Priestia megaterium: one gene and its partner. The protein of the gene in region 1 binds, or shares a complex with, the protein of each later gene. Links are inferred from orthologs where the notes say so. Each region holds a gene or a part of one and is shown on either strand. Other genes may lie near its edges.

Region 1 (16,946 bases):
AAACAACTGATTTTAACTCTCCTTTTTCAAACAGTCCATAGTGCATGCCTGATGGATCATCTTTCAGCTGAATATAACTGAAATCTTTATCAGGCCACATGACGGTATGTCGGACTTCCCAAGCTTGTTCTTTTGTAATCAATTGAACGTTCATTCTACATTCCCCTTTTTTATTGTAAGAGTGAGGCAGGGGAAATCACAATAGAAAATAACTCGTTAATAGAGTAGTACTAGTAAAGAGACAGACGAAAAAGGGTACAAGTTGCTACTTGTTTAGCTGCAATGTTACAATTTTACTCAGAATGTTTTATAATGAAAGATACAGATATGAATGAAAATAGTATAAAATGTACTGATTATAAATAGAGGAGCGTTTTAATATGCTTGGATTATTTAAAAAAGTGTTTGACGGCAATCAGCGCCAAATCGGCCGTTTAGAAAAAATGGCGGACCAAATTGATGCGTTAGGTCCTGAAATAGCGTCTTTAACGGACGATCAGCTTCGTGAAAAAACAGCTGAATTTCAACAACGCTACCAAAATGGCGAATCGCTCGATAACCTATTAGATGAAGCTTTTGCGGTTGTACGTGAAGCAGCGAAACGTGTGTTAGGCATGTATCCGTACAAAGTTCAGCTAATGGGGGGTATTTCTCTGCATGAAGGGAATATCTCGGAAATGAAAACGGGTGAAGGTAAAACGTTGACAGCTACTATGCCTGTATACTTAAATGCCATTACAGGAAAAGGTGTACATGTAGTAACAGTCAATGAATACTTAGCGAGCCGTGATGCTAGTGAAATGGGTCGTTTATATGAATTCCTAGGCTTGAAAGTAGGGTTAAATCTAAACCATTTAACGCGTGAAGAAAAGCAAGAAGCATATGCAGCGGATATTACGTATAGTACAAATAATGAACTCGGATTTGACTATTTACGTGATAACATGGTGCTTTACAAAGAACAAATGGTTCAACGTCCGCTTCATTTTGCCGTAATCGATGAAGTTGACTCTATCTTAATTGATGAAGCACGTACGCCGCTTATTATATCCGGCAGCGCGCAGAAATCAACTGCGCTTTATATTCAAGCTAATGCATTCGTTCGCACGCTTGATAAAGAAACCGATTTTACTTTTGATATCAAAACAAAAAGTGTTCAGTTAACGGAAGAAGGTATGTCAAAAGCCGAGCGGGCATTTGGCATTGAAAACTTATTTGATATTTCACACGTAGCACTAAACCATCATATCAATCAAGCGCTTAAAGCACATGTAACGATGCAAAACGATGTGGATTATGTAATTGATGAAGATCAGGTCGTAATCGTTGACCAGTTTACTGGTCGTTTAATGAAAGGAAGACGTTTTAGCGACGGCTTGCATCAAGCTATCGAAGCTAAAGAGAATGTTGAGATTCAAAATGAAAGCATGACGTTAGCTACGATCACATTCCAAAACTACTTCCGTATGTATGAAAAATTATCAGGTATGACGGGTACAGCTAAAACGGAAGAAGAAGAATTCCGTAATATTTACAATATGCACGTTGTTGTTATTCCGACAAACAAGCCAATTTCACGTGACGATAAAGCGGATTTAATTTATAAGTCAATGGAAGGCAAGTTTAATGCGGTAGTAGAAGATATTGCCGAGCGTCACGCAAAAGGACAGCCTGTTCTTGTTGGTACAGTTGCGATTGAAACATCTGAAATTTTATCAGCTTTATTAAAGAAAAAAGGCATTCGCCATCACGTTTTAAATGCAAAACAGCATGAGCGTGAAGCGGATATTATCGAAAATGCGGGTCACAAAGGTGCGGTAACAATCGCAACAAATATGGCCGGTCGTGGTACGGATATCAAACTAGGTGAAGGTGTCGTTGAAGCTGGGGGTCTTGCTGTACTTGGTACAGAGCGTCATGAATCACGCCGTATTGATAATCAGCTTCGCGGACGTGCTGGACGTCAAGGGGACCCAGGGGTATCTCAATTCTATCTATCCATGGAAGATGAATTAATGCGCCGATTTGGTTCAGATAATATGATGGCAATGATGGATCGCCTTGGTATGGATGACTCACAGCCAATTCAAAGTAAAATTGTAACAAGAGCTGTTGAATCCGCTCAAAAACGCGTTGAAGGTAATAACTTCGATGCGCGTAAACAATTGCTTCAATATGATGACGTGCTTCGTCAACAGCGTGAAGTTATTTACAAACAGCGCTTTGAAGTGCTTGATTCAGACAACCTACGTGCGATTGTAGAACGTATGATTGAATCAACGCTACAGCGTGTGGTTGAAGTAAACACACCGCGTGAAGAATTAGAAGAAGAATGGAATTTACAAGCGATTATTGATTACGTAAATGCTAATGTTCTTGAGGAAGGTGAAGTCACAGAAGAAGATCTTCGCCGTAAAGAGCCTGAAGAAATGGTAGAACTGCTGGTAGATCATGCAAAAGCTCGTTATAATGAAAAAGAAGAGCAGCTCCCTGAAGAACAAATGCGTGAATTTGAAAAAGTTGTTGTTCTTAGAGCAGTTGATTCTAAATGGATGGATCATATCGATACGATGGATCAGCTTCGCCAAGGTATCCACCTTCGTGCGTACGGCCAAACAGATCCTCTTCGCGAATACCAAATGGAAGGTTTTGCGATGTTTGAAAATATGATTGCAACCATTGAAGAAGAAGTGACGAAGTATATCATGAAAGCAGAAATTAACAACAACCTTGAGCGTCAAGAGGTAGCGCAAGGTCAGGCGGCTGTTCATCCAAAAGAAGGAGACGCGCCGGCTAAGAAGAAGCCAAAAGTAAATGCGATAGAAGTTGGCCGAAATGATCCTTGTATCTGCGGAAGTGGCAAAAAGTATAAAAACTGCTGCGGTAAAGAATCATAAAGTAAGAGTCAATTAGTATAGAATGAACTAGTACAGGAAGGAAATGAGTCTTCTCATTTCCTTCCTGTGCGTCAAAAATAAAATAGAGGTGTTTAACTCATGGATTTAGTAGAAATTAAGCAAGAACTTGACAAAACAGCTAAGCGATTAGCGGACTTTAGGGGGTCTCTTTGACCTCGATACAAAACAAGCTCGTATCGATGAATTAGATGAGACTATGGCTGATCCAAATTTTTGGAATGACCAGCAGGCAGCTCAGACTGTTATTAATGAAGCCAATGGTTTGAAAGATGCAGTAAATCAATTTAACCACTTGGATGAAACATACGAAAATTTACAAGTATCTTATGAACTTGTAAAAGAAGAATACGATGAAGATTTAGCAGAAGAACTAGTTGGTGAATTAAAAGAGCTTATTTCGGGCATGAATGACTTTGAATTACAGCTGCTTTTAAGCGAGCCGTATGATAAAAATAATGCCATTTTAGAACTGCACCCAGGTGCTGGTGGAACAGAATCACAGGATTGGGGTTCGATGTTACTACGTATGTATACGCGCTGGGCGGAGAAAAAGGGTTTCAAAGTAGAAACGCTTGATTACTTACCTGGAGATGAAGCTGGTATTAAAAGTGTAACGCTTTTAATTAAAGGCCATAATGCGTACGGGTATTTAAAAGCTGAAAAAGGCGTTCATCGTCTCGTTCGTATTTCTCCGTTTGATTCATCGGGCCGTCGTCATACATCATTCGTATCGTGCGACATTATGCCGGAATTTAACGATGAAATTTCAATTGATATTCGTACGGAAGATTTGAAGGTTGATACGTATCGTGCAAGCGGTGCCGGAGGTCAGCATATCAATACAACAGATTCAGCTGTTCGTATTACTCACCTTCCAACTAATGTAGTCGTATCTTGTCAGACGGAACGTTCACAAATTAAAAACCGTGAGCAAGCAATGAAGATGTTAAAATCTAAGTTGTATCAATTAGAAATTGAAAAGCAGCAAGAGCAGCTAGCTGAAATTCGCGGAGAACAAAAAGATATTGGATGGGGAAGTCAAATTCGTTCTTACGTATTCCATCCGTATTCATTAGTAAAAGATCACCGTACAAATACCGAAGTCGGAAACACGCAAAGTGTAATGGATGGAGATCTAGATCCGTTTATCGATGCGTATTTACGTTCTCATATTTAATCAAAAGGAAGCATACCTAGGTATGCTTCCTTTTTTTAGTTGTTGGGACTTTGTAAAATTTGGATGAAGAAAAACGAGCGTAAAGAACTATTGTTAAAAAGAAAATTAAGAAAATGCAGAAATTTAAAGATTGCTGTCGTCAGTTCGCTTATTTTGTCAATGAAATAAAATGGTTAAAAATACCTGTTTTGCGGTAAGTGCTTCTTTACAATCCTTTATACCTCTTTTACAAATCGCTTTTATAATTTGAGCTAAACCAAGAGGAAGGGGCATGTACAGTGGAAAATAAATCGTTAAACGAATTAATAGAGCAAGTAAAACAGAATAGCTTTTCTTCGAGTAAGGGGTTTGATAGACGCCGTTTTTTACAAGGAGCTGGAAAAGTAGCTGGAGTATCGCTTGGATTAACGATTGCTCAGTCTATCGGTTTAAATGCAGTAGAGGTTTCAGCTGCAGCGCCTAAATTTTCGAGCTACCCGTTCACTCTAGGGGTCGCATCAGGAGATCCTTTAGCAGATAGCATTGTCCTTTGGACAAGATTAGCACCAGACCCGTTGAATGGCGGGGGAATGCCTAATCAACCCGTTCCAGTAAAATGGGAGCTTGCTGCAGATGAAGACTTTCATCGAATCATCAAACGAGGAACAGAAATGGCTAGACCTGAACTTGCTCATTCTGTTCACGTTGATGTAAAAGGATTAAAGCCAAGCCATATTTACTATTATCGATTTAAAAGCGGTCATGAGTTAAGCCCGGTTGGAAAAACAAAAACACTTCCTTCAGCAAATGCAGAAGTAGCCAGCATGACGTTTGCGTTCGCTTCATGTCAGCAGTATGAACATGGTTACTTCACAGCCTATGAACATATGGTTAAAGAACAATTAGATTTTGTAGTTCATTTGGGCGATTACATCTATGAATATGGACCAAACGAGTACGTAGCTGCAAGCGGAAACGTTCGTACTCACAGCAGCGCAGAAATTCAAACGCTTCAAGACTATCGAAACAGGCATGCTCAGTACAGGTCAGATGCTAATTTGAAATCTGCTCACGCTGCTTTTCCGTGGATTGTGACGTGGGATGACCATGAAGTAGAAAACAATTATGCAAATGTAATTCCTGAAAAAGGCCAATCAGCAGAAGCGTTTATTCAACGCCGCGCGGCAGCTTATCAAGTTTATTACGAACATATGCCTTTGCGTCAAACATCCTTGCCCCACGGAGCGGATATGAGATTATATCGTGACTTTTCATATGGGAAACTAGCTTCCTTTCAAGTGTTGGATACGCGTCAATACAGAGACGATCAAGCAAACGGAGACGGAACAAAGCCGCAAACGCCAGAATCACTTGATCCCAAACGTACGCTATTGGGGAGTGAACAAGAAAAATGGCTTTTTACTAATCTTGAAAAGTCAGCGTGTCACTGGAACGTACTGGCTCAACAAATTTTCTTTGCGCCAAGAAAATTTGGAACTGTGGCTAAGCCTACATACAGCATGGATGCATGGGATGGGTATACGGCGAATCGTCAGCGTGTCATTGATTTTATTGAAAAGAAAAAGTTGGACAACGTCATTGTACTAACTGGAGATGTACACGCTAACTGGGCTTCTAATTTACACACGGATTTTGCCAATCTTAATTCTAGAATTATTGGTGCAGAGTTCGTCGGCACCTCCATCACTTCCGGAGGGAACGGAGCAGATAAAAGAGCAGACACGGATAAAATTTTAAGTCAAAATCCACACCTCACATTCTTTAATGATTACAGAGGATATGTAAGGTGTACGGTAACTCCTGATATATGGCAAGCTGATTATCGCGTTATGCCTTTTGTAACAGAACCTGGTGCGGAAATTTCAACACGAGCTTCCTTTCAATATAAAAAAGATGGCAAAGGTATGACGGAAGTTGAAGTAAATAACGTGCCGCGTGGATTAAAAATTTCTAAGGAAGTAGAGGAAGATCGTATGCGGGCACACGGGAAAGCACATGAAAAACAAGAGTTGAAAAAGAAGGAAAAAGTAAAGCATTAGAGAGCTAAGTAAGAGAAAGGAGGTCAAGTATGTTTTCTAATATTGGAATTCCTGGTTTGGTTATTATTTTAGTCATTGCCTTAATTATTTTTGGGCCGTCTAAGCTGCCGGAAGTTGGACGGGCGTTTGGGCGAACATTAACTGAATTTAAAGGAGCTGCAAAAGGGCTCGTATCAGATGATGAAAGTGTCAAAGAAAAGCAGGCAGCAACCGTTTCTGAACAAAAAGAGAATGAATCGACATTGTAAGTAAAGAAATAGACGAGGAAACTCGTCTATTTCTACTTGTCAGAAAGGAGAGGAATACGATGGGAGAAATGAGTTTGATGGAGCACCTTGAAGAATTGCGGATTCGTATTATTAAAACACTTTGTGCATTTGTAGTTTTACTTATTGTCAGTTTTATATTTGTACAAGATATTTATCAGTGGCTAGTGAAAGATTTGGACGGCAAGCTTGCTGTACTTGGACCAAGTGAAATCTTATGGATTTATATGGTGATTGCATTTGTTTTTGCGCTTGCTTTTACGCTTCCAGTAGCTGCTTATCAAGTATTTCGGTTTGTTTCACCGGGGTTAAAAAAGGAAGAATATAAGGTTCTGATTACCTTCATTCCATTCTTTTTTCTTTTGTTTGTAAGCGGGCTGGGGTTCGGTTATTTTGTTTTATTTCCAATGGTTTTAGCATTTTTAACGGGCCTGTCGAATGATCAGTTTTCACTGATGTTTACGGCTGAGCATTATTTTCGTTTTATGCTTAATCTTTGTTTACCATTTGGTTTTTTATTTGAAATGCCTTTAGTTGTCTTATTCTTAACGCGTCTAGGGGTTCTAAATCCATTAAGGTTAGCTAGAGCAAGGAAGCTATCATATTTTGCTTTAATTGTGATATCCGTACTTATTACTCCTCCTGATTTTATTTCGGATATTTTAGTCATTGTCCCGCTGCTTCTTTTATATGAGCTCAGTGTGACAATTTCGCGCGTAGTATACAAAAAACGTTTAGGAAACGAATCAATTGCTTAATCGTATACATAAGTGTGATGAGAGAATTCATGAAATTGAAACAAAGTCCTTGTAAACAGAGTGTTTTAAACATTCTGGAGTAGGTTATAATAGAGTGAAAACTCTACAACAAGGGGGAGAAGGCTTGAAAAAAGTATTACTGACGTTAACAATCGGTCTAGCGCTTGTTTTGTCCGCATGCGGAGGAGGCGGAGGAAGCTCTAAAAATGAATCTGCTGGTGAATCTTCAGCGAGTGCAGAAGATATTGTGAAGAAAAACTGTACAGGCTGTCACGGAGTAGATTTAGGAGGAGCGAATGGACCAAGCTTGCAACATGTAGGCAGCAAGCACTCGGAAGCTGAAATTGAAAACATTATCAATAATGGTCAAGGCGGTATGCCAAAAGGACTAATTAATGAAGAAGATGCCAAAAAAGTTGCTGCTTGGCTGGCAAAGAAAAAATAAGACGGATATCCGTCTTATTTTTGTGTTAAAGCTGCTTTAATTCTTGGTTTAAGACAATGGCTTGCTCTTGAGCTTTGACATCTTTCGCTATGTCTCCAGGTGCATTTGCTTCTCCAATAATGTACCCGCTAAAGGAAGAACCAATAAAATCGACAATGTATTGAAATTGCATAATAAGAGGAAGGGCCTTTACAGATGCGCCTGTGCCTCCGACTACTAATACATAAACGCGCTTGTTTTTCATTTGTTCTTTAAAATTAATGGTTGAATCTCTGAGGCTTTCAGACCAACGATCCACAAAGTTCTTCATCAATCCGCTCATACCGTACCAGTAGAGAGGTGTAACAAATAGAATAGTATCGTGTGCTGCCATTTTTTTCGCTATATCATAATAATCATCTTGTTGATTAGTAAATCCATGTTCATCGTGACGCATATCAGTAATAGGGTGAATGGTATGCTGACGTAAGTAAACTTCTTCAGTATCGATCCCACTCAAGACTGCTTTAGCCAATTCTTCCGTATTTCCGTTTTCTCGTGAACTTCCATAAATGGTGATCATGCTACCTCTCCTCATCTTTTTTCTTATTTATCATACCTTGTTTGTACAAAAGTAGACATAAATGTGCTCTGCCTAACGATATTCATAAGAAGCAAATAAACAGTAAAAAATAACAAAATTAAAAATAAGGATAAATTCTCATGCCTTACTAAAAATATCCTACTTATGTCATATTTGAAATAAAAATGTAATATTTTTGGGGCTTATTTTCACGAAGAGTGATGTTATAATGAGAAAGCGCGTGAGAAGAGTCGAATTTTTGGTTTGAATTGTAGAGTTTTGTCGTATTTTGACAAGTTTTACATAGTATTAAAATAACACACTTGATTAGGTGATTACTTATGATTGAAATGCAAAATGTATATAAAACGTATCCGAACGGTGTAAAAGCAATCAATGGCATTAGCATCAAGATTAATCAAGGTGAGTTTGCTTATATCGTAGGACCAAGTGGAGCAGGAAAATCCACTTTTATTAAAATGATGTATCGTGAAGAAAAGCCTTCTTCCGGAAATATCATTGTAAACGGTGCAAATGTAGCAAAAATAAAAGATAGCAAAGTTCCTATCTTTAGACGTCATATTGGTGTAGTCTTTCAAGATTTCAAGCTGCTTCCAAAATTAACGGTCTATGAAAACATTGCTTTTGCACTAGAAGTAATTGAGCAAAGTCCCGAAGAAATTAAAAAGCGAGTGCTAGAGGTGCTAGAGCTTGTTAAGTTAAAGGGTAAAATGGATTCTTTCCCTGATGAACTATCTGGAGGAGAGCAGCAGCGTGTGTCTATTGCGCGTTCGATTGTGAATAGTCCTAAGGTTGTCATCGCCGACGAACCGACAGGGAATCTTGATCCGGAGACTTCGTGGGAAATTATGGATATCTTTGAGGAGATTAATAAACGCGGTACCACTATTTTAATGGCAACGCATAACCGTGAAATTGTAAATACAATTCGAAAGCGCGTAATTGCGATTGAAAATGGAAATGTTGTGCGCGATGAAGTAAGAGGTGAATACGGATATGAAGGCTAGAACATTCGGTCGCCACTTACGTGAAGGATCTAAAAGTTTAGGAAGAAACGGCTGGATGACATTCGCATCTGCAAGTGCGGTTACCGTGACGCTCTTGCTTGTAGGCGTATTTTTTATGTTGATGATGAATTTAAACCACATTGCTAAATTGATTGAAAATGATGTGGAAATTCGCGTTCACGTTGATGCTGCAGCGACAGCAGATGATCGAAAAGCAATGAAAGAAAAGCTAGATGCAATTAAGCAAGTTGATACGGTGACGTTTTCTTCTAAAGATAAAGAGTTAAAAGATTTAATTAATAGTATGGGTGATGAAGGACAAGCTTTTGAACCGTTTGAACAGCAAAACCCATTAAATGATGTATTTGTTGTTAAAACAAAAGAGCCGACTGATGTCGCAAAAGTAGCTAAACAAATTGAGAAATATCCGTATGCAGCAAAAGTTCAATACGGACAAGATCAAGTTGAAAAGTTATTTAAAGTGCTGAAAGTAGCTCGTAATATCGGAGTAGTACTGATTTTAGGGCTTCTATTTACAGCAATGTTCCTAATTTCAAATACAATTAAAATTACGATTGTAGCTCGCCGTGAAGAGATTGAAATTATGCGCTTAGTTGGAGCCACAAACTCCTTTATTCGCTGGCCGTTCTTTATTGAAGGTCTGTTTTTAGGAGTGCTTGGTTCTATTGTGCCAATTGCAGTTATTATCGGCGTGTACAGCGTTTTATATAATGAAGTTCAACCTAAGTTTGATGGATTCTTTGAACTTTTACCTGCCTTTCCATTCGTGCTTCAAGTGTCGCTATTATTACTAGTAATCGGCGGTCTAATTGGGATGTGGGGAAGTACATTATCCATCCGTAAGTTCTTACGAAAATAAGAATAGATTTTTAACATAATAGATTACAACAACCTCACATTTGATGTTTATCAAATGTGAGGTTGTTGTGTAATTACACATAAAAAATAGAAAAAAGTGCTAATGGGGGTCTTGCTAATGCCCGTTTATACGGGGAAATATGTGCAAATGGGGAGAAACAAATGACACGTAAGACATTAGTAATGACAGCAGCAGTTTTAGTTGGACTAAGTGCAGCTTGGATAGGTAATGAAAAAATTGCTTATGCAGAAAGTACCAGCACTACTAAACTCAGTGATTTAGAGAAAAAAAGTGATGATGTGAACCAAAATATTAATCAAAGTAAAGAGAAATTAAAAGAAGTTCAAGAAAAGCAAAAAAACGAAGAAGCTGAGATTGCGCGCTTGGATTCAGAAGTCGGACAAACAAATGAAGACATCCGCAGTCGTGAAGCTGAAGTAGAAAAAGCAAAGCAAGACATCGAAAAGCTGAAAAACGAAATTGACGTTGTAAAAAAACGAATTGAAAAACGAAATGAGCTATTAAAAAAGCGTGCTCGTGCTTTACAAGAAAACGGCGGGTCTGTGGATTACATAGATGTACTGCTAGGCTCTGAAAGCTTCGGAGACTTTATTAGCAGAGTGAGTGCGGTTTCGACAATTGTAGGGGCTGACCGCGATTTGTTAATGCAGCATGAAGCCGATAAAAAGGCAAAAGAAGAGAAAGAAACAAAAGTTCAAAACAAGCTAACAGAAGTAAATAAAGCGCTTGAAGAACTTAAAAATCTTCGTTCGCAGCTGCAAAAACAAGTGGATGAAAAGAATCAGCTCATGCAAACACTCAAAGATCAGGAAAAAGAATTTAATGAAGAAGCCGTTGGATTAGAAGAGCAAGCTTCTATTTTAGCTGATCAAAAAAATACAGCGCAAGCTCAACAGCAAGAAATTGAAAAAGCTGGGGCAACAGAGGAGGCACCCCCTGTTACAAGCGGGTCGTTTATGAGGCCGGCAAAGGGCCCGGTAACATCTCATTTTGGATATCGAGAAACGTTTGGAAGAGGACACTACGGTATTGATATTGGAAAGCGAGGAGAAAGTGTGCCAGTTGTAGCCGCAGCAAGCGGAAAGGTAATTAGAGCATATCATTCTTCTTCTTTTGGTAATGCCGTATTTATTCGTCACAATGTAGAAGGTCAGACGTGGGTTACAGTTTATGCTCATTTAGAGAGCTACAGCGTCTCGAGTGGTCAATCTATCAATAAAGGTCAACAATTAGGTTATATAGGGAACACAGGGCGTTCGTTTGGTGCTCACCTGCATTATGAATTGCATAAAGGCGATTGGAAAGGCAAAAGTTCCGCTGTAAACCCTGAAAGTTATATTAAATTTTAAGTTCCTAGCATACGTGGTACAAGCTCAACATATAGTTTAACAAAAAGGCATCGCACTTGATTTGTGTGGTGCCTTTTGCTACAAATAACACATGCATCCTTTTTATTACATAGTTTTGGTTGTATCTATTATAATAAGAAGAGATGGCTTAAGGTTGAGGAGGATGAAAGAACTTGAATCGGAAAATCGTTGCACTATTAATGGCACTCTCCTTAGTTGTTGGAGCAGCAGGTACATATTTTGGCATTCAGTATGCAAATGCTGGAACGGTCAGTACCCCCCTTACAACTTCTTCAAATGATAGTAAAGTGGAAAAGGAAGAGCTAGACAAAATCAAGCAAGCTTATGAACTGATATCTTCAAAATATTACAAAGATGTAGATGACAAAAAATTATTAGATGGCGCAATCCAAGGAATGGTACAAACCTTAGGAGACCCTCACTCATCTTACATGGATAAGAAAACGGCACAGCAATTCACGCAGTCTCTTGATTCATCGTTTGAGGGAATTGGCGCTGAAGTAAGCATGGTAGATGGAAAAGTAACAATCGTAGCTCCATTTAAACAATCTCCTGCGGAAAAAGCAGGATTAAAACCAAATGATCAGATTTTAAAGATCGATGGTAAAAGTATCGCGGGTCTTGAATTGAATGAAGCGGTATTAAAAATTCGCGGTAAAAAAGGCTCTACCGTGACATTAGATGTTCAACGACCAGGCGTGAAAGAAACGATGAAAGTAAAAGTTGTAAGAGATGAGATTCCAATTGAAACCGTCTATTCTTCTGTTAAAAATGTAAACAATAAAAAAATTGGCTACATGGAAATTACGTCATTCTCTGAGTCAACGGGAGACGAATTTACGAAACAGTTGAAAAAACTTGAAAATAAAAATATTGATGGCTTAGTTCTAGACGTTCGTGGAAATCCTGGTGGCTATTTAACGAGCGTTGAAAAAATGCTCGATAAATTAGTAACGAATAAAAAGCCATATATCCAAATTGAAGATCGTAACGGTGAACGTCAAAAAGTGGTTTCTTCAATGAAAAAGCAAAAGGATTATCCAATTGTGGCCTTGATTGATGGAGGAAGTGCATCCGCTTCTGAAATTCTTGCCGGGGCATTAAACGAAGCAGGAGGATACAAGCTAGTCGGTGAAAAATCCTATGGAAAAGGAACGGTTCAACAAGCTGTTCCAATGGAAGACGGCAGTAATTTAAAATTAACGTTCTATAAATGGCTAACGCCTGATGGAAACTGGATTAACGAAAAAGGTATAAAACCAACAGTAGAAGTCAAGCAGCCGGATTATTATTATGCAAATCCAATTCAAGTTGATAAAAAGCCATTAACACGTGATATGGCAGGTGACCAAGTGAAGAATGCTCAAGTGATGCTAAAAGGCCTTGGCTTTGAACCTGGACGTACAGACGGATATTTTAGTAAAGAGACAGAAACAGCTGTAACTGCATTCCAAAAAGCCAATAAGCAAAAAGCTACAGGTGAAATCGATGAAGATACAGCAGCGCTTTTACAAACAAAACTGCTAGAAAAAATCAAATCAAAAGATGAAGATCGTCAGCTTCAAACGGCTTTAAAGCTAGCTAGTCAATAAGAAGTAGAAAAAGTTCCGTGCTTTTCCAAAGCACGGAACTTTTTTAGTAAAAACAACATTGTCGGTTAGTGATGCATTTTGATAAAATAAAGAAGCCTATGATACATAACAATCAATCGTAAATGTTGTAATAAAAATGTGAAAAATACAGGTGGTGAAAAAATGGATTTTGCATTAGAGCTCTTAAAAGGTATCGGGCGTTTGTTTTTACATCCGTTAACTTATTTATTTCTGCTCGTCTCGTTTTTTGTAGGTCTTTCTCGCGTCAAGAGAGAGCGTCAGAATTTTCATGTTCGCGTGTTTGATTTTATTTTAGAAGCAAAATATTTATTTTTTCCAGGTATCATTATTGGGTTGATTTTATCCGTTGTTACCGTGTTGCTAGGTGTCTATGTATCTATAGGAACGATTGTACTTGTAGCTGTTTTAACTTTTATCATAAGCGGCCCTTGGACGTTTAAATGGCTTTCTCCTTCTTATACGGTAGGACTGGCTGTGCTTGCAACCTTGCTTATTCCTGCATCTGGTTTCGGTGAAGGATTTATTCAAACGTGGTCTGTGCAAGCTCATAACGCAGATTTACCTTCTCTTACTATTTTAATGTCTCTGCTTGTATTAGCAGAAGGATATTTAATTTGGAAATTTGGAGCAAAAGGTACGTCTCCAGCCATTGTGAAAAGTAAAAGAGGGCAGGAAATCGGAGCTCATTACTCTCAAAAATTATGGGTTGTCCCGCTTTTTGTCTTAATTCCAGGCAGCGCCATTACGTCTGTGTTTCCATGGTGGCCTGTGTTATCTATTGACGGAACATCATTTAGCCTGTTTTTTGTTCCTTTTGCTATCGGTTTTTATCAGCGAATTCAAAGTATGGTGCCGTTTAAATCTATTGAATTTACCGGTAAGCGTGTATTAGCATTAGGCGTGGGATTAACGATCATTACGATTGCTGCTATTTTTTATCCTCTTGCCGCTGTAGCTGTTGTTATTCTAGCGATCATAGGAAGAGAGTGGATTCGTTTGCAGCAGCGTCGAAGCGATGAAAAAGCGCCCGCACTATTTACTAAACGTACACAAGGTTTGGTTGTATTAGGAATCATCCCTCATTCTCCGGCAGAGAAAATGGGTTTGAAAGTAGGAGAAGTGATTATTAAGGTAAATGGAATCGCTATATCTGAAGTCCATAAATTTTATGAAGCATTACAAGTTAATAACCGTGCTTTTTGTAAGCTAGAAGTTATTGACGAAAATGGAGAAGTTCGCTTTACTCAGCGAGCATTGTATGACAACGAACATCATGAACTAGGTATTTTGTTTGTACACAATTATACAAAACGTGATTCACAAGCTGGTTAAAAGACGGATAAAAAGGAGAAATGTTTGTGGAAATCAAAACGATTGCCGCAGTTTTTCTACCCGCCATATTGCTTGTTCTGTTTGCTAGAGTAACATATAACTTATATGTTGCCACAGCGCTGACGCTTTTGTTGATAGCTGTTTCTGTATATAAAGGGTACGCAGATTATCCGCTTATTATTTTAATAGATTTACTTTCAGCAGCCATCGGTTTTATATATGCAAAAAGCATGTTAGCAGCTGGAAAATAAAGATTGTTGCTTTGATGATAAGTTAATCGCTTATTATTAAACTGTACACAAAAGCTCTCTACACAACGTGGAGAGCTTTTTTATGTAAAAAAAATGAGTTAGAACTTATAACAATATTGTTTCGGTTCATTTAATGAACGAGTATAATCAAGTTAATTAGACAAATGTGTTCATGAATAAAATATTTTAAACACTTATGTATAAATTTATTTAAATGAGTGTACAGAAATGTGAGAAGGGTATAGAAAAATAAAATTATTAATCTGAAAATTTAGTTTATTTTTTAATTTTAAAAAATAAAAGGAGGTTTAGGATTGATGGAAGTATTAATGAGAACGATGTTTCAGTCGCTTGGCAAAAATCATTCAATGAACAAATTAGCTAAAAAGTATGGATTGAGGATGGGGGCAGCTCGTTTTGTTGCTGGAGACTCAACCGAATCAGCAATTCAAACATCCAAGGAGCTTAACAATAGTGGAAAAGTTGTTACACTCGATCATTTAGGAGAATTTGTTTTTACAGAAGAGGAAGCCAGGTTGTCTACTGCCATGTGCATTCAGACACTAGAAGCCATTGCAGAATCGGGCGTTCAATCAAATTTATCATTAAAGATGACTTCTTTAGGATTGGATATTAGCAAAGAGCTTTGTATGGAAAATATGCGCAGAATTCTACACACGGCCAAGATGAATAATATTTTTGTTCGAATTGATATGGAAGACTACTTGCACTGCCAAATCTCCCTTGATATGTATAAAGAATTACGCAAAGAATTCGATAATGTTGGAATTGTGATTCAGGCGTATCTTTATCGTACAGAACAAGATATGAATGACTTACATCAATATCAAGCCAATTTACGTCTAGTAAAAGGAGCTTATAAAGAATCACCAGAAGTATCATTTCCGGAAAAGAAAGACGTAGATGAAAACTATAAAAAAATCATTAAAATGCATTTATTAAATGGGCACTATACAGCTGTAGCAAGTCATGATGAAGAAATGATTCAGTACACAAAACGATTAGTAAGAGAAAATGGTATTTCAAATGACCAATTTGAGTTCCAAATGCTTTATGGAATTTGCGTAGAGCTGCAGGACCGTCTGGTAAAAGAAGGTTATAAAGTCAGGGTTTATGTTCCTTACGGCATTGATTGGTTTGGGTATTTCATGAGACGCCTAGCAGAGCGTCCCGCCAACGTATGGTTCGTGCTGAAAAACTTCGCGAAATAAATTTCTAATTAAAGAGGACTGGTTGAAATGACAGTAAGTACAAAAATCTCAGTTTTTAAAAATGAACCGTTTACTGATTTTTCGTTAGAAGAGAATAAACAAGCGATGCAAGCGGCGTTAATGAAAGTGAAAAAAGAACTGGGACAAACATATCCTCTCACGATTGGAAAAGATAAAATCTCAACAGAAGAAGTGATTGTATCTACGAACCCGGGAAAGGTAGATGAAGTGATTGGCAGAGTAAGCCGTGGCACTAAAGCTTATGCTGAGCGGGCAATGCAAGAAGCATCAGCAGCATTTCAATCATGGAAGAACGTCCCGCCTGCTGAACGTGCTGATTATCTATTCAAAGCAGCAGGTCTGATGAGAGAAAGAAAGTATGAATTTTCTGCCATGCTCGTTTATGAAGTGGGGAAAAACTGGGCAGAAGCAGATGCGGATACAGCGGAAGCTATTGACTTTATGGAATTTTATGCGCGAGAAATGATTCGTTTAAGTGAAACGAATGAGCATCGGCCTTTAAAGCCAGTAGAAGGTGAAACAACAGAGATGACGTATATTCCTTTAGGCGTAGGAGTAGTCATTTCACCTTTTAATTTTCCGCTTGCCATCATGGCTGGAACGACTGTAGCTGGAATTGTATCTGGAAATGCAGTTATTTTAAAGCCAGCTGATTCTGCACCGGTTATTGCTGCGAAATTTGTTCAATTAATGGAGGAAGTCGGTCTTCCGTCTGGTGTTCTGAATTTTATCCCTGGAGATGGCATAGAAGTTGGAGAATATTTAGTCGAACATCCTCAAACTCGTTTTATTTCTTTTACAGGATCAAGAGAAGTAGGATGTCGCATTTATGAACGTGCTTCAAAAGTACAATCTGGACAAATTTGGATGAAACGCGTCATTGCTGAAATGGGAGGAAAAGATGGCATTGTGGTAGATGAAACGGCAGATTTAGATGCGGCAGCGCAAGCGATCGTAGCATCTGCGTTTGGATTTCAAGGCCAAAAGTGTTCCGCTGGCTCTCGAGCGATTATTGTAGAATCTGTTTATGAAG
Region 2 (12,300 bases), 4.8 Mb from region 1 along the record:
TATTGTTGCAATATGAACCCATTTTTAGTATAATAAAAATGTTGGTCTTTGACTGCGATGATGCGGAAGGTTGCCGACACACCCGGCCGCTTTGCCATGGCGAGTGTGGGGAAATTTCCGCGGAGAATGTCTATTGTAAAATAGGCGAAAAAGGAGGGAAAATAATGGCAAAAGAAAAAATTCGCATTCGTTTAAAAGCATATGATCACAGAATTCTTGATCAATCTGCTGAGAAAATCGTAGAAACTGCAAAACGTTCTGGTGCGGCTGTATCTGGTCCGATTCCATTACCGACTGAAAAATCAATTTATACAATTCTACGTGCAGTACACAAATATAAAGATTCTCGTGAGCAGTTCGAAATGCGCACGCATAAACGCTTAATTGATATCGTGAATCCAACACCACAAACTGTTGATTCATTAATGCGTTTAGACTTACCATCTGGTGTAGATATCGAAATTAAACTTTAATTTAAAATAAAGAATGAAAAGATACTTAGGAGGTGTGACTAATGGCCAAAGGAATCTTAGGAAGAAAGATCGGTATGACTCAAGTATTTGCTGAAAATGGTGACTTGATCCCAGTAACAGTAATTGAAGCTTCTGCTAACGTAGTTCTTCAAGTTAAAAACGCTGAGACAGACGGTTACGAAGCAATCCAATTAGGTTTCGAAGATATCCGTGAAAAACTATCTAACAAACCTGCAAAAGGACATGCTACTAAAGCTAATACTGCTCCTAAGCGCTTCATCCGTGAGTTACGCGGTGTGGACGCTTCAGCATATGAAGTTGGTCAAGAAGTCAAGGTTGATATTTTCGCAGAAGGCGATGTAATTGATGTAACAGGAATCTCAAAAGGTAAAGGTTTCCAAGGTGCTATTAAACGCCACGGACAATCTCGCGGACCTATGTCTCATGGTTCTCGCTACCACCGTCGCCCAGGTTCAATGGGTCCTGTAGCTCCAAACCGCGTATTCAAAGGTAAATTATTACCAGGACGCATGGGTGGAGAGCGCATCACTGTGCAAAACTTATCAATCGTTAAAGTTGACGCAGAACGCAATCTTTTATTAGTAAAAGGTAACGTGCCAGGAGCTAGAAAATCTCTAGTTACTGTTAAATCTGCAGTTAAATCTAAATAATAATTCTTCGAGAAAGGAGGAATAACCAATGCCAAAAGTAGCATTGTTTAACCAAAACGGTGAAAACGTTGGAGAAATCGAACTTCAAGATGCCGTTTTCGGTATCGAACCAAACAACAAAGTACTTTTCGACGCGATCGTAATGCAACGCGCATCTCAACGTCAAGGTACTTCTAAAGTTAAAAATCGTTCTGAAGTAAGAGGCGGTGGCCGTAAGCCATGGCGTCAAAAAGGTACTGGTCGTGCTCGTCAAGGATCTATCCGTTCTCCACAATGGCGTGGTGGTGGCGTAGTATTTGGTCCAGTTCCAAGAAGCTATAGCTACAAATTACCTAAAAAAGTTCGTCGTTTAGCAATTAAGTCTGCATTATCAACTAAAGTTCAAGATAACAGCATCGTTGTTCTTGAAGCTCTTTCTTTTGATGCTCCAAAAACAAAAGAAATGGTAGCAGTTCTTAAAAACCTAACAGTAGAACGCAAAGCATTAGTAGTAACTGCTGATCTTAACGAAAACGTTGCACTTTCAGCACGTAATATTCCTGGTGTAACAGTTGTTGCAGCTAATGGTTTAAGCGTATTAGACGTTATGAACCATGATAAGCTTGTAATCACTAAAGACGCAGTTGAAAAAGTAGAGGAGGTGCTTGCATAATGAAAGATCCTCGTGATATTATTAAGCGCCCCGTAATTACAGAACGTTCAACAGACTTAATGGCTGAGAAAAAATATACGTTTGATGTTGATGTAAGAGCTAATAAAACTGAGGTTAAAGATGCTATCGAAAAAATCTTTGACGTAAAAGTTGAAAAAGTAAACATCATGAACTACAAAGGTAAATTCAAGCGTGTAGGTCGCTACAGTGGTCTTACTAACCGTCGTCGTAAAGCGGTAGTAACACTAACTCAAGAGAGCAACGAAATCGAATTCTTCGAAGCTTAAGATTACTAGAGAAGGAGGGAAATTGAGATGGCGATTAAAAAGTATAAACCAACCTCAAATGGTCGTCGTGGCATGTCAGTTTCTGATTTCGCTGAAATTACTACTGACAAACCAGAAAAATCGTTACTTGCACCTGTCAAGAGAAAAGGTGGTCGTAACAACCAAGGTAAATTGACTGTTCGTCACCAAGGTGGTGGGCACAAGCGTCAATACCGTATCATCGATTTTAAACGCGATAAAGATGGAATACCTGGACGCGTTGCTACAATCGAATATGATCCAAACCGTTCAGCTAACATCGCATTAATTCATTATGCTGATGGTGAAAAACGTTACATCCTTGCTCCTAAAAACCTAAAAGTAGGTTTAGAAGTTATGTCAGGTCCTGAAGCTGACATTAAAGTAGGTAACGCGCTTCCTTTAGCTAACATTCCTGTTGGTACAGTAGTACACAACATCGAATTGAAACCTGGTAAAGGTGGACAATTAGTTCGTTCTGCAGGTACATCTGCTCAAGTACTTGGTAAAGAAGGTAAATACGTATTAGTACGTTTAACTTCTGGTGAAGTACGCATGATTCTTGCAACTTGTCGTGCAACTGTAGGTCAAGTTGGTAACGAACAACACGAGTTAATCAACATCGGTAAAGCCGGTCGTTCTCGTTGGTTAGGTATCCGTCCAACTGTACGTGGTTCTGTAATGAACCCTAACGATCACCCACACGGTGGTGGTGAAGGACGTGCTCCAATCGGACGTAAGTCTCCAATGAGTCCATGGGGTAAACCAACACTTGGTTACAAAACTCGTAAGAAGAAAAACAAATCCGATAAATTTATCGTTCGTCGTCGTAAAAAATAACGGGATTGAGCTACGGTTCAAACGAACCGTAGGACAATCACGAAGGGAGGTTCATTTATGGGTCGCAGCTTAAAGAAAGGACCTTTTGTAGATGACCATTTAATCAACAAAATTGAGAAGTTAAACGAAACTGACAGCAAGCAAGTAGTAAAAACTTGGTCTCGTCGTTCAACTATCTTCCCTCAGTTCATTGGTCATACAATTGCTGTATATGACGGTCGTAAACATGTACCAGTTTATGTTACTGAAGACATGGTAGGTCACAAACTTGGTGAATTCGCACCATCTCGTACTTACAAAGGTCACGCAAGTGATGATAAGAAAACAAGACGCTAATATGAGAGGAGGCTTTTAAATGCAAGCTAAAGCTGTCGCGAGAACAGTACGTATTGCTCCTCGTAAAGTTCGTTTAGTTGTAGATTTAATTCGAGGTAAGCAAGTGGGTGAAGCGCTAGCAGTGCTACTTCACACGCCAAAGGCTGCTTCTCCAGTCGTTGAGAAAGTATTAAAATCTGCTATTGCCAATGCAGAACACAATTATGAAATGGACGCTAACAATTTAGTTATTACTGACGCTTTTGTTAACGAAGGTCCAACTTTAAAACGTTTCCGTCCACGCGCTATGGGACGTGCAAGCCAAATCAACAAGCGCACAAGCCACATCACAATCGTGGTATCAGAAAAGAAGGAGGGATAATTCATGGGTCAAAAGGTAAATCCGGTCGGTCTTCGCGTCGGTGTCATCCGTGATTGGGAATCAAGATGGTTCGCTGGCAAAGACTACGCTGACTTATTACATGAAGACTTAAAAGTACGTGAATATATCGCTAAACGTTTAAACGATGCAGCTGTTTCTAAAGTTGAAATCGAACGCGCTGCTAACCGCTTAAACGTAACGATCCACACTGCAAAACCTGGTATGGTAATTGGTAAAGGTGGTACTGAAGTAGAATCACTTCGTAAAGCTCTTAACCAATTAACAGGCAAGCGTGTACACATTAACATCCTTGAAATTAAACGAGCAGATTTAGATGCTAAACTAGTAGCTGAAAACATCGCTCGCCAACTTGAGAACCGTGTATCATTCCGTCGTGCTCAAAAGCAAGCTATTCAACGTAGTATGCGTGCTGGCGCACAAGGTATCAAAACAATGGTATCTGGTCGTTTAGGCGGAGCTGATATTGCTCGTTCTGAATATTACAGTGAAGGTACAGTTCCACTTCATACACTTCGCGCTGATATTGACTATGCTCACGCTGAAGCAGATACTACTTATGGTAAACTTGGTGTGAAAGTATGGATCTATCGTGGAGAGGTTCTTCCTACTAAAAAGAAAACTGAGGAAGGAGGAAAATAATTATGTTATTACCAAAACGCGTTAAATATCGTCGCGAACACCGCGGAAAAATGCGTGGACGCGCTAAAGGTGGTACGGAAGTACATTTCGGTGAATTCGGTTTACAAGCTACTGAAGCTTCTTGGATTACAAACCGTCAAATCGAAGCTGCTCGTATCGCAATGACTCGTTACATGAAACGTGGCGGTAAAGTATGGATTAAAATTTTCCCTTCTAAACCTTATACTGCTAAGCCTCTAGAAGTCCGAATGGGTTCTGGTAAAGGTGCTCCTGAAGGTTGGGTAGCAGTTGTTAAACCTGGAAAAGTAATGTTTGAAATTTCAGGTGTATCTGAAGAGGTTGCACGTGAAGCTTTACGTTTAGCTGCACACAAGCTACCTGTAAAATGTAAGTTTGTAAAACGTGAAGAAATTGGTGGTGATTCTAATGAAAGCTAATGAAATTCGTGACCTTACCACTGCTGAAATTGAACAAAAAGTTAAGGCATTAAAAGAAGAGTTGTTTAACCTTCGTTTCCAATTAGCGACTGGACAATTAGAGAATACTACTCGTATTCGCGAAGTGCGCAAATCGATCGCTCGTATGAAAACTGTAGTTCGTGAAAGAGAGATTGCTGCTAATAAATAATTAAGTCTGAGAGGAGGCTTTCAGAATGAGTGAACGCAACCAACGTAAAGTTTACACTGGCCGCGTAGTTTCTGACAAAATGGATAAGACTGTTACTGTTCTTGTTGAAACTTACAAAAAGCATTCGCTTTATGGCAAGCGTGTAAAATACTCAAAGAAATTCAAAGCTCACGATGAAAACAATACAGCTCAACTAGGCGATATCGTGAAGATCATGGAAACTCGTCCGTTATCAGCTACTAAACGTTTCCGTCTAGTAGAAGTTGTAGAAAAAGCTGTTATCATCTAATAGTTAAGATAGATCGGATAAGAATGATTCATCCGAAGGGAGGTTTCGTACATGATTCAACAAGAATCTCGTTTAAAAGTTGCAGACAACTCTGGTGCACGTGAGGTACTTACTATTAAAGTACTTGGTGGTTCAGGTCGCAAGACAGCAAACATTGGTGATGTTATCGTTTGTACGGTGAAACAAGCAACACCAGGAGGCGTTGTTAAAAAAGGTGACGTTGTTAAAGCTGTTGTTGTACGTACAAAAAGTGGTGTTCGCCGTACTGACGGTTCTTACATCCGTTTCGACGAAAATGCTTGCGTAATCATCCGTGACGACAAAGGACCACGTGGTACTCGTATCTTCGGACCAGTTGCTCGTGAATTACGTGATAACAACTTCATGAAGATCGTATCATTAGCTCCAGAAGTTATCTAATTGATATATAGAACAAATACAAAATGCCTTTTAAGGAGGTGCGAATAGGATGCATGTTAAAAAGGGCGACAAAGTAGTGGTTATCTCTGGTAAAGACAAAGGTAAGCAAGGTGAAGTACTTGCAGCTTTCCCAAAGAAAGACCGTGTACTTGTTGAAGGCGTGAACGTTGTTAAAAAACACTCTAAACCTTCTCAAGTAAATCCACAAGGTGGAATCGTTAGCCAAGAGGCACCTATCCACGTATCAAACGTAATGCCGTTGGATCCTAAATCTGGTGAGCCAACTCGTGTTGGGTACCAAGTTATCGATGGCAAAAAGGTACGTGTAGCAAAAAAATCTGGTGAAACTTTAGATAAATAATTAATGAAATGTGAAGGGAGGTTTAGTTCACATGAACCGTCTTAAAGAGAAATTTACAAAAGAGATTACTCCTGCTCTAGTTAGCAAGTTTAATTATGAATCTGTAATGCAAGTGCCAAAAATCGACAAGATCGTAATCAACATGGGTATCGGTGATGCTGTTTCTAACTCAAAAGCTTTAGATAACGCTGTTGAAGAACTAGCTGAAATCACTGGTCAAAAACCTGTTGTAACTCGTGCGAAAAAATCTATCGCTGGTTTCCGTCTTCGTGAAGGTATGCCAATCGGTGCGAAAGTTACTTTACGCGGCGAGCGTATGTACGAATTCTTCGATAAACTAGTATCAGTATCACTTCCACGTGTGCGTGATTTCCGTGGTGTATCTAAAAAAGCATTTGATGGTCGTGGAAACTACACGTTAGGTGTTAAAGAACAATTGATCTTCCCAGAGATCGATTATGATAAAGTAACTAAAGTTCGTGGTATGGATATCGTTATTGTTACAACAGCAAACACTGATGAAGAAGCTCGTGAGCTTTTAACTCAGTTCGGTATGCCATTCCAGAAGTAATAACTGCCAACGTTAAGCAGAGGAGGCGAAAATGTGGCTAAAAAATCAATGATTGCGAAGCAAAAACGCCAGCAAAAATTCCAAGTACAAGAGTATACACGTTGCGAACGTTGTGGACGTCCACACTCAGTACTACGTAAATTCAAGCTTTGCCGTATTTGTTTCCGTGAGCTTGCTTATAAAGGTCAAATTCCTGGTGTTAAAAAAGCTAGTTGGTAAAACCCAAGTTTGGGAAGGAGGTAAATTAATATGGTAATGACTGATCCTATTGCAGATTTACTAACTCGTATCCGCAATGCGAACATGGTTCGTCATGAGAAAATTGAAGTTCCTGCTTCTAACATTAAGAAGCAAATTGCAGAAATCCTTAAGCGTGAGGGTTTCGTACGTGATGTAGAATACATCGAAGACAACAAACAAGGTATTATCCGTATCTTCTTAAAATACGGTTCAAATAACGAACGTGTAATTACAGGCTTAAAACGTATCAGTAAACCTGGTCTACGTGTTTATGCAAAAACTAACGAAGTACCACGTGTACTTAACGGTTTAGGTATCGCAATCGTTTCTACTTCTCAAGGTGTTTTAACTGACAAAGAAGCTCGTCAAAAGCAAACTGGTGGAGAAGTATTAGCGTACGTTTGGTAATAAGTTTTAAATGTGAATGGAGGTGTAACTATGTCACGTGTTGGTAAAAAGCCTTTAGAACTTCCAGCAGGTGTTACAGTTACGAACGAGAGCAACACTGTAACTGTAAAAGGACCAAAGGGTGAATTAACTCGTACATTCCACCCTGAAATCGAAATTAAAGTTGAAGACAACGTACTAGTTGTTAATCGTCCTAGCGACAATAAAGAGCACCGCGCTCTTCACGGAACTACTCGTAGCCTTTTAGGTAACATGGTTGAAGGTGTTACTAAAGGATTCGAACGTGGTTTAGAATTAGTCGGTGTAGGTTACCGTGCACAAAAATCTGGTAGCAAATTAGTATTGAGCGTTGGATACTCTCACCCAGTTGAGATTACTCCTGAAACAGGAATCGAAATCGAAGTTCCTTCTCAAACTAAGATCGTTATTAAAGGTATTGATAAAGAACGCGTAGGTGCATTAGCTGCAAATATTCGTGACGTTCGTCCACCAGAGCCTTACAAAGGTAAAGGTATTCGTTACGAAGGCGAATATGTACGTCGTAAAGAAGGTAAAACTGCTAAGAAGTAATGCCGGTTAGGTAAAAGAAAGGAGTGCCCGAAATGATCACGAAGCTTGATAAAAACAAAGTTCGTAAAAAAAGACATGCTCGTGTTCGTGCGAAGTTATCTGGAACTGCAACTCGTCCGCGTTTAAACGTGTTCCGTTCTAATCAACATATTTACGCACAAGTTATCGACGATTTAAATTCAGTAACAATCGCAAGTGCTTCAACGTTAGATAAAGACCTGACTTTAGAAAGCACTGGTAACACTGAAGCTGCTATCAAAGTTGGCGAATTAGTCGCTAAACGCGCAGTAGAAAAAGGTGTAAACGAAGTAGTATTCGACCGTGGCGGTTATTTATATCATGGCCGTGTTAAAGCATTAGCTGACGCTGCTCGTGAAGCTGGATTACAATTCTAATTGTAAAAGGAGGGAAAATCATGCGTCGTATTGATCCAAATAAATTAGAGCTTGAAGAACGTGTTGTTACCGTTAACCGCGTAGCTAAAGTTGTGAAAGGTGGACGTCGTTTCCGCTTCGCTGCATTAGTTGTAGTTGGTGACAAAAACGGTCACGTTGGATTCGGTACTGGTAAAGCACAAGAGGTACCAGATGCAATCCGTAAAGCTATTGAAGATGCGAAGAAAAACTTAATTACTGTACCTATGGTTGGTACAACTATTCCACACGAAATCCTTGGACAATTTGGTGCAGGTCAAATTTTCTTAAAACCTGCTTCTGAAGGTACAGGAGTTATCGCTGGTGGCCCAGTTCGTGCGGTACTAGAATTGGGTGGAGTAAGTGATATTCTATCTAAATCTTTAGGTTCAAACACTCCAATCAACATGGTACGTGCAACTCTTAACGGTTTAGCTAACCTAAAACGTGCTGAAGATGTTGCAAAACTACGTGGCAAGACTGTAGAAGAACTGTTAGGATAAGGGAGGGATATAGAATGGCAAACAAACTAGCAATTACCCTTACTCGTAGCGTAATTGGTCGTCCAGAAGATCAACGTGTAACTGTTCGTACACTTGGCCTACGTAAGTTAAATCAAACTGTCGTTCAAGACGATAATCCTGCAATTCGCGGAATGATTAACAAAGTAGCTCACCTTGTTACAGTAAAAGAGCAATAAGTATAAATTGTCACTCTAAGGAGGTGCTCCGGAATGAAACTTCATGAATTGAAACCAGCTGAAGGTTCACGTAAAGTACGTAACCGTGTAGGTCGTGGTACTGGTTCAGGTAACGGAAAGACTTCAGGTAAAGGTCACAAAGGGCAAAACGCTCGCTCTGGCGGTGGCGTAAGACCTGGCTTCGAAGGTGGTCAAACTCCTTTATTCCGTCGTCTTCCAAAACGTGGGTTCACTAATATCAATCGCAAAGAATACGCGATCGTTAATTTAGAAGCTCTTAACCGTTTTGAAGATGGAACTGAAGTAACACCAGAATTATTAATCGAAACTGGTTTAGTAAGCAAAGCAAAAGCTGGCGTTAAAGTACTAGGAAACGGTACATTAAACTCTAAGCTAACTGTTAAAGCTGCTAAATTCTCTTCAACTGCTAAAGAAGCTATCGAAGCTGCTGGCGGTACAGTTGAGGTGATCTAATGTTTCAAACAATCTCCAATTTAATGCGCGTGCGTGAAATAAGACAAAAAATCTTTTTCACTTTGTTAATGTTAATTGTCTTCCGAATTGGTACATTTATTCCTGTACCAAGTGTTAATACGGATGTACTAAAATTGCAAGATGGGTTAAATGTATTCGGAGTTCTGAATACATTTGGCGGCGGCGCGTTAAAAAACTTCTCCATTCTTGCTATGGGCATTATGCCTTATATTACAGCATCCATCATCGTCCAATTATTGCAGATGGATGTTGTACCTAAGTTTACAGAATGGTCAAAGCAGGGAGATGTTGGGCGCCGTAAATTAGCTCAAGTAACTCGTTATGGAACAATTGTGCTTGGATTTATCCAGGCTTTAGGTATGTCTATAGGATTCAACAATATTTCGGGCGGACAATTGATCGCTAATCCAGGAATTTCTACGTATCTTCTAATTGCTACAGTGTTAACGGCAGGTACTGCCTTCTTAATGTGGTTAGGAGAGCAGATTACTGCAAAAGGCGTAGGTAATGGTATTTCTATCATTATCTTTGCTGGGATTGCAGCTGGTATTCCGACAACATTAAATCAAATTTATGCACAGCAATTTGAAGACGTTGGGGATCAATTATTCATTCGTATCGTAACGGTAGTTTTAATTGCAATTGCAGTTTTAGCTATTATTGTTGGGGTTATTTATTTCCAACAAGCGCTACGAAAAATTCCTATTCAATATGCAAAGGGTTCAGCTGGTCGTAATCCTGTTGGAGGTCAATCCACTCATTTACCGTTAAAAGTAAATGCTGCTGGGGTTATTCCTGTTATCTTTGCAGTTTCATTTATTATTACACCACCAACAATTGCATCATTTTTCGGTCCAAATGATGTAACGACGTGGATTCAGAATACATTTGACTATACTAAGCCAATTGGTATGATAGTGTATGTAGCGTTAATCATTGCTTTTTGTTACTTCTATACATTTGTTCAAGTTAACCCTGAACAAGTAGCAGAGAACTTGAAAAAGCAAGGTGGCTACATCCCAGGCATCCGTCCTGGTAAAAGCACACAAGCTTATTTAACGAAAGTGTTATATCGTCTGACATTAATCGGCTCGATATTCCTTGCGTTAATTGCTGTGTTGCCGGTTCTGTTCATCAAAATTGCAAACTTACCATCATCTGCTCAGATCGGCGGTACTAGTTTGTTAATTGTTGTCGGTGTAGCTCTTGAGACAATGAAACAGCTTGAGAGTCAATTAGTGAAACGCCATTATAAGGGATTTATTAAGTAAAGCTGTTTAGTGGGAAGCAAGCTGCTTTCCCATTAAACGGATAAGATACTGAGGGGGAAGCAAGAAATGAATTTAGTGTTAATGGGCCTTCCTGGTGCTGGGAAAGGTACTCAAGCAGAAAAAATCGTTGAGCATTACGATATCCCTCATATCTCAACAGGAGATATGTTCCGAGCTGCAATTAAAGAAGGAACGCAACTAGGTTTAAAAGCTAAATCATTTATGGATCAAGGTAACCTTGTTCCTGATGAAGTAACAATTGGAATTGTGCGCGAGCGTTTAAACAAACAAGATTGTGAAAACGGCTTTTTACTTGATGGCTTCCCAAGAACAGTAGCCCAAGCAGAAGCTCTTGAAACAATTACAAAAGAACTAAACAAGCAAATTGATTATGTGATTAATATTGATGTAGATCAAAGCATTTTAATGGAGCGTCTTACTGGACGCCGCATTTGTAAAGATTGCGGAGCTACTTACCACTTAGTATTCAATCCTCCTGCGAAAGAAGGAGTTTGTGACAAATGTGGCGGAGAGCTCTACCAACGTGCAGATGACAATGCTGAGACGGTTTCAACTAGACTTTCAGTTAATGTTAAACAATCTCAACCTCTACTTGATTTCTATCAAGAAAAAGGTTATCTACGCAATATTAATGGTAATCAAGATATTAACATTGTGTTTGAGGATGTTCGTCAATTACTTGCTGGGGTTAAGCAATGATCATTTGCAAGACACCAGAGGAAATTGAGGTCATGCGTGAAGCTGGACGAATCGTGGCTTTAACTCATCAAGAGTTAAAAAAGCATATCGCTCCAGGTATTACGACTATAGAATTGGATGCAATTGCTGAAAATTTTATTCGTCAACATGATGCAATTCCGTCTTTTAAAGGGTATAATGGTTTTCGCGGCAGTGTATGTGCTTCTGTGAATGAAGAATTAGTTCATGGTATTCCGGGTGAACGCAAGCTTAATGAAGGGGATATCATCAGTTTAGACATCGGAGCTAAATTCGGTGGCTATCACGGTGATTCAGCTTGGACATATGGAGTAGGAAAGATTTCATTAGAAAATCAAGAGCTGCTTGATGTGACTGAGCAATCTCTCTACAAAGGATTAGCAGAAGCTAAGCCGGGTGAGCGTTTGTCGAATATTTCACATGCTATTCAACAGTACGCAGAATCACGTAACTTTTCGATTGTAAGAGAATATGTTGGCCATGGGGTCGGCAAAGACTTACATGAAGATCCGCAAGTACCTCATTATGGTCCACCGAATAAAGGACCGCGTCTACGTCCAGGCATGGTATTGGCAGTTGAGCCAATGGTGAATGCTGGTATGCGATATGTAAAAACATTACCTGATAACTGGACAGTTGTCACAGTAGATGGTAAAATGTGTGCGCACTTCGAACATACTATTGCAATTACTGAGACGGGATATGAAATTCTGACAGCATTGTAATGTTAAAGGATGTTATCTCTATCCATTCCTCGCTAGATGCACTGGACAGTAAACAGTAATTATCTAAATTCACGATGATCGTTTTTCGTCTGAATTGCTGTTAAAATGGTAAAGATGTATATTAGCGTCAATCATCTTGAATTTAATGATTACGATCTCCGGATGTTCAGAACA

What was found.
Region 2: the proteins of secA (region 1) and secY are in contact, whole or in part, in a crystal structure (PDB 3DIN), measured with the Thermotoga maritima proteins. The link is inferred for Priestia megaterium from one-to-one orthologs. Residues at the interface, in WP_004082002.1 of Thermotoga maritima: Glu261, Ala262, Arg263, Lys300, Ala301, Arg302, Thr303, Ile304, Ile305, Leu323, Tyr324, Asp325, Pro326, Val329, Ser330, Tyr333, Ile336, Lys340, Phe345, Val349, Glu363, Phe364, Tyr374, Ser375, Gly376, Gly377, Glu393, Ile395, Thr482, Ser483; in WP_004081795.1 of Thermotoga maritima: Glu108, Gly109, Glu110, Glu111, Ala236, Glu237, Arg238, Arg239, Ile240, Thr241, Ile242, Gln243, Tyr244, Ala245, Arg246, Arg247, Val248, Thr249, Gly250, Arg251, Arg252, Val253, Tyr254, Gly256, Ala257, Ser258, Thr259, Tyr260, Leu261, Pro262.

The regions. Positions count from the first base shown.
Region 1 is NZ_CP085442.1:4,943,858-4,960,803, reverse strand. Bases 1-3,138 are described here. They hold secA (preprotein translocase subunit SecA), read left to right. Parts: upstream 1-380; coding sequence 381-2,897; downstream 2,898-3,138. Other genes in these bases: LIS78_RS25805 (GNAT family N-acetyltransferase), read right to left, coding at 1-154. Also shown: alkaline phosphatase PhoD, read left to right, coding at 4,401-6,134; LIS78_RS25785 (twin-arginine translocase TatA/TatE family subunit), read left to right, coding at 6,164-6,382; twin-arginine translocase subunit TatC, read left to right, coding at 6,442-7,158; cccB (cytochrome c551), read left to right, coding at 7,283-7,603; LIS78_RS25770 (flavodoxin family protein), read right to left, coding at 7,629-8,165; cell division ATP-binding protein FtsE, read left to right, coding at 8,507-9,193; permease-like cell division protein FtsX, read left to right, coding at 9,183-10,073; LIS78_RS25755 (murein hydrolase activator EnvC family protein), read left to right, coding at 10,235-11,443; LIS78_RS25750 (S41 family peptidase), read left to right, coding at 11,617-13,056; LIS78_RS25745 (PDZ domain-containing protein), read left to right, coding at 13,219-14,409; LIS78_RS25740 (DUF2198 family protein), read left to right, coding at 14,436-14,660; LIS78_RS25735 (proline dehydrogenase family protein), read left to right, coding at 14,978-15,892; pruA (L-glutamate gamma-semialdehyde dehydrogenase), read left to right, coding at 15,920-16,946. UniProt on the Escherichia coli protein: Required for protein export, interacts with the SecYEG preprotein conducting channel.
Region 2 is NZ_CP085442.1:127,877-140,176, forward strand. What follows is about bases 8,581-11,516. They hold secY (preprotein translocase subunit SecY), read left to right. Parts: upstream 8,581-9,370; coding sequence 9,371-10,663; downstream 10,664-11,516. Other genes in these bases: rpsE (30S ribosomal protein S5), read left to right, coding at 8,581-8,700; rpmD (50S ribosomal protein L30), read left to right, coding at 8,715-8,897; rplO (50S ribosomal protein L15), read left to right, coding at 8,931-9,371; LIS78_RS00780 (adenylate kinase), read left to right, coding at 10,730-11,383; map (type I methionyl aminopeptidase), read left to right, coding at 11,380-11,516. In the rest of the region: rpsJ (30S ribosomal protein S10), read left to right, coding at 165-473; rplC (50S ribosomal protein L3), read left to right, coding at 515-1,144; rplD (50S ribosomal protein L4), read left to right, coding at 1,173-1,796; rplW (50S ribosomal protein L23), read left to right, coding at 1,796-2,083; rplB (50S ribosomal protein L2), read left to right, coding at 2,111-2,941; rpsS (30S ribosomal protein S19), read left to right, coding at 2,999-3,277; rplV (50S ribosomal protein L22), read left to right, coding at 3,297-3,638; rpsC (30S ribosomal protein S3), read left to right, coding at 3,642-4,298; rplP (50S ribosomal protein L16), read left to right, coding at 4,301-4,735; rpmC (50S ribosomal protein L29), read left to right, coding at 4,725-4,925; rpsQ (30S ribosomal protein S17), read left to right, coding at 4,951-5,214; rplN (50S ribosomal protein L14), read left to right, coding at 5,266-5,634; rplX (50S ribosomal protein L24), read left to right, coding at 5,684-5,995; rplE (50S ribosomal protein L5), read left to right, coding at 6,027-6,566; LIS78_RS00740 (type Z 30S ribosomal protein S14), read left to right, coding at 6,600-6,785; rpsH (30S ribosomal protein S8), read left to right, coding at 6,816-7,214; and 4 more genes. UniProt on the Escherichia coli protein: The central subunit of the protein translocation channel SecYEG. Consists of two halves formed by TMs 1-5 and 6-10.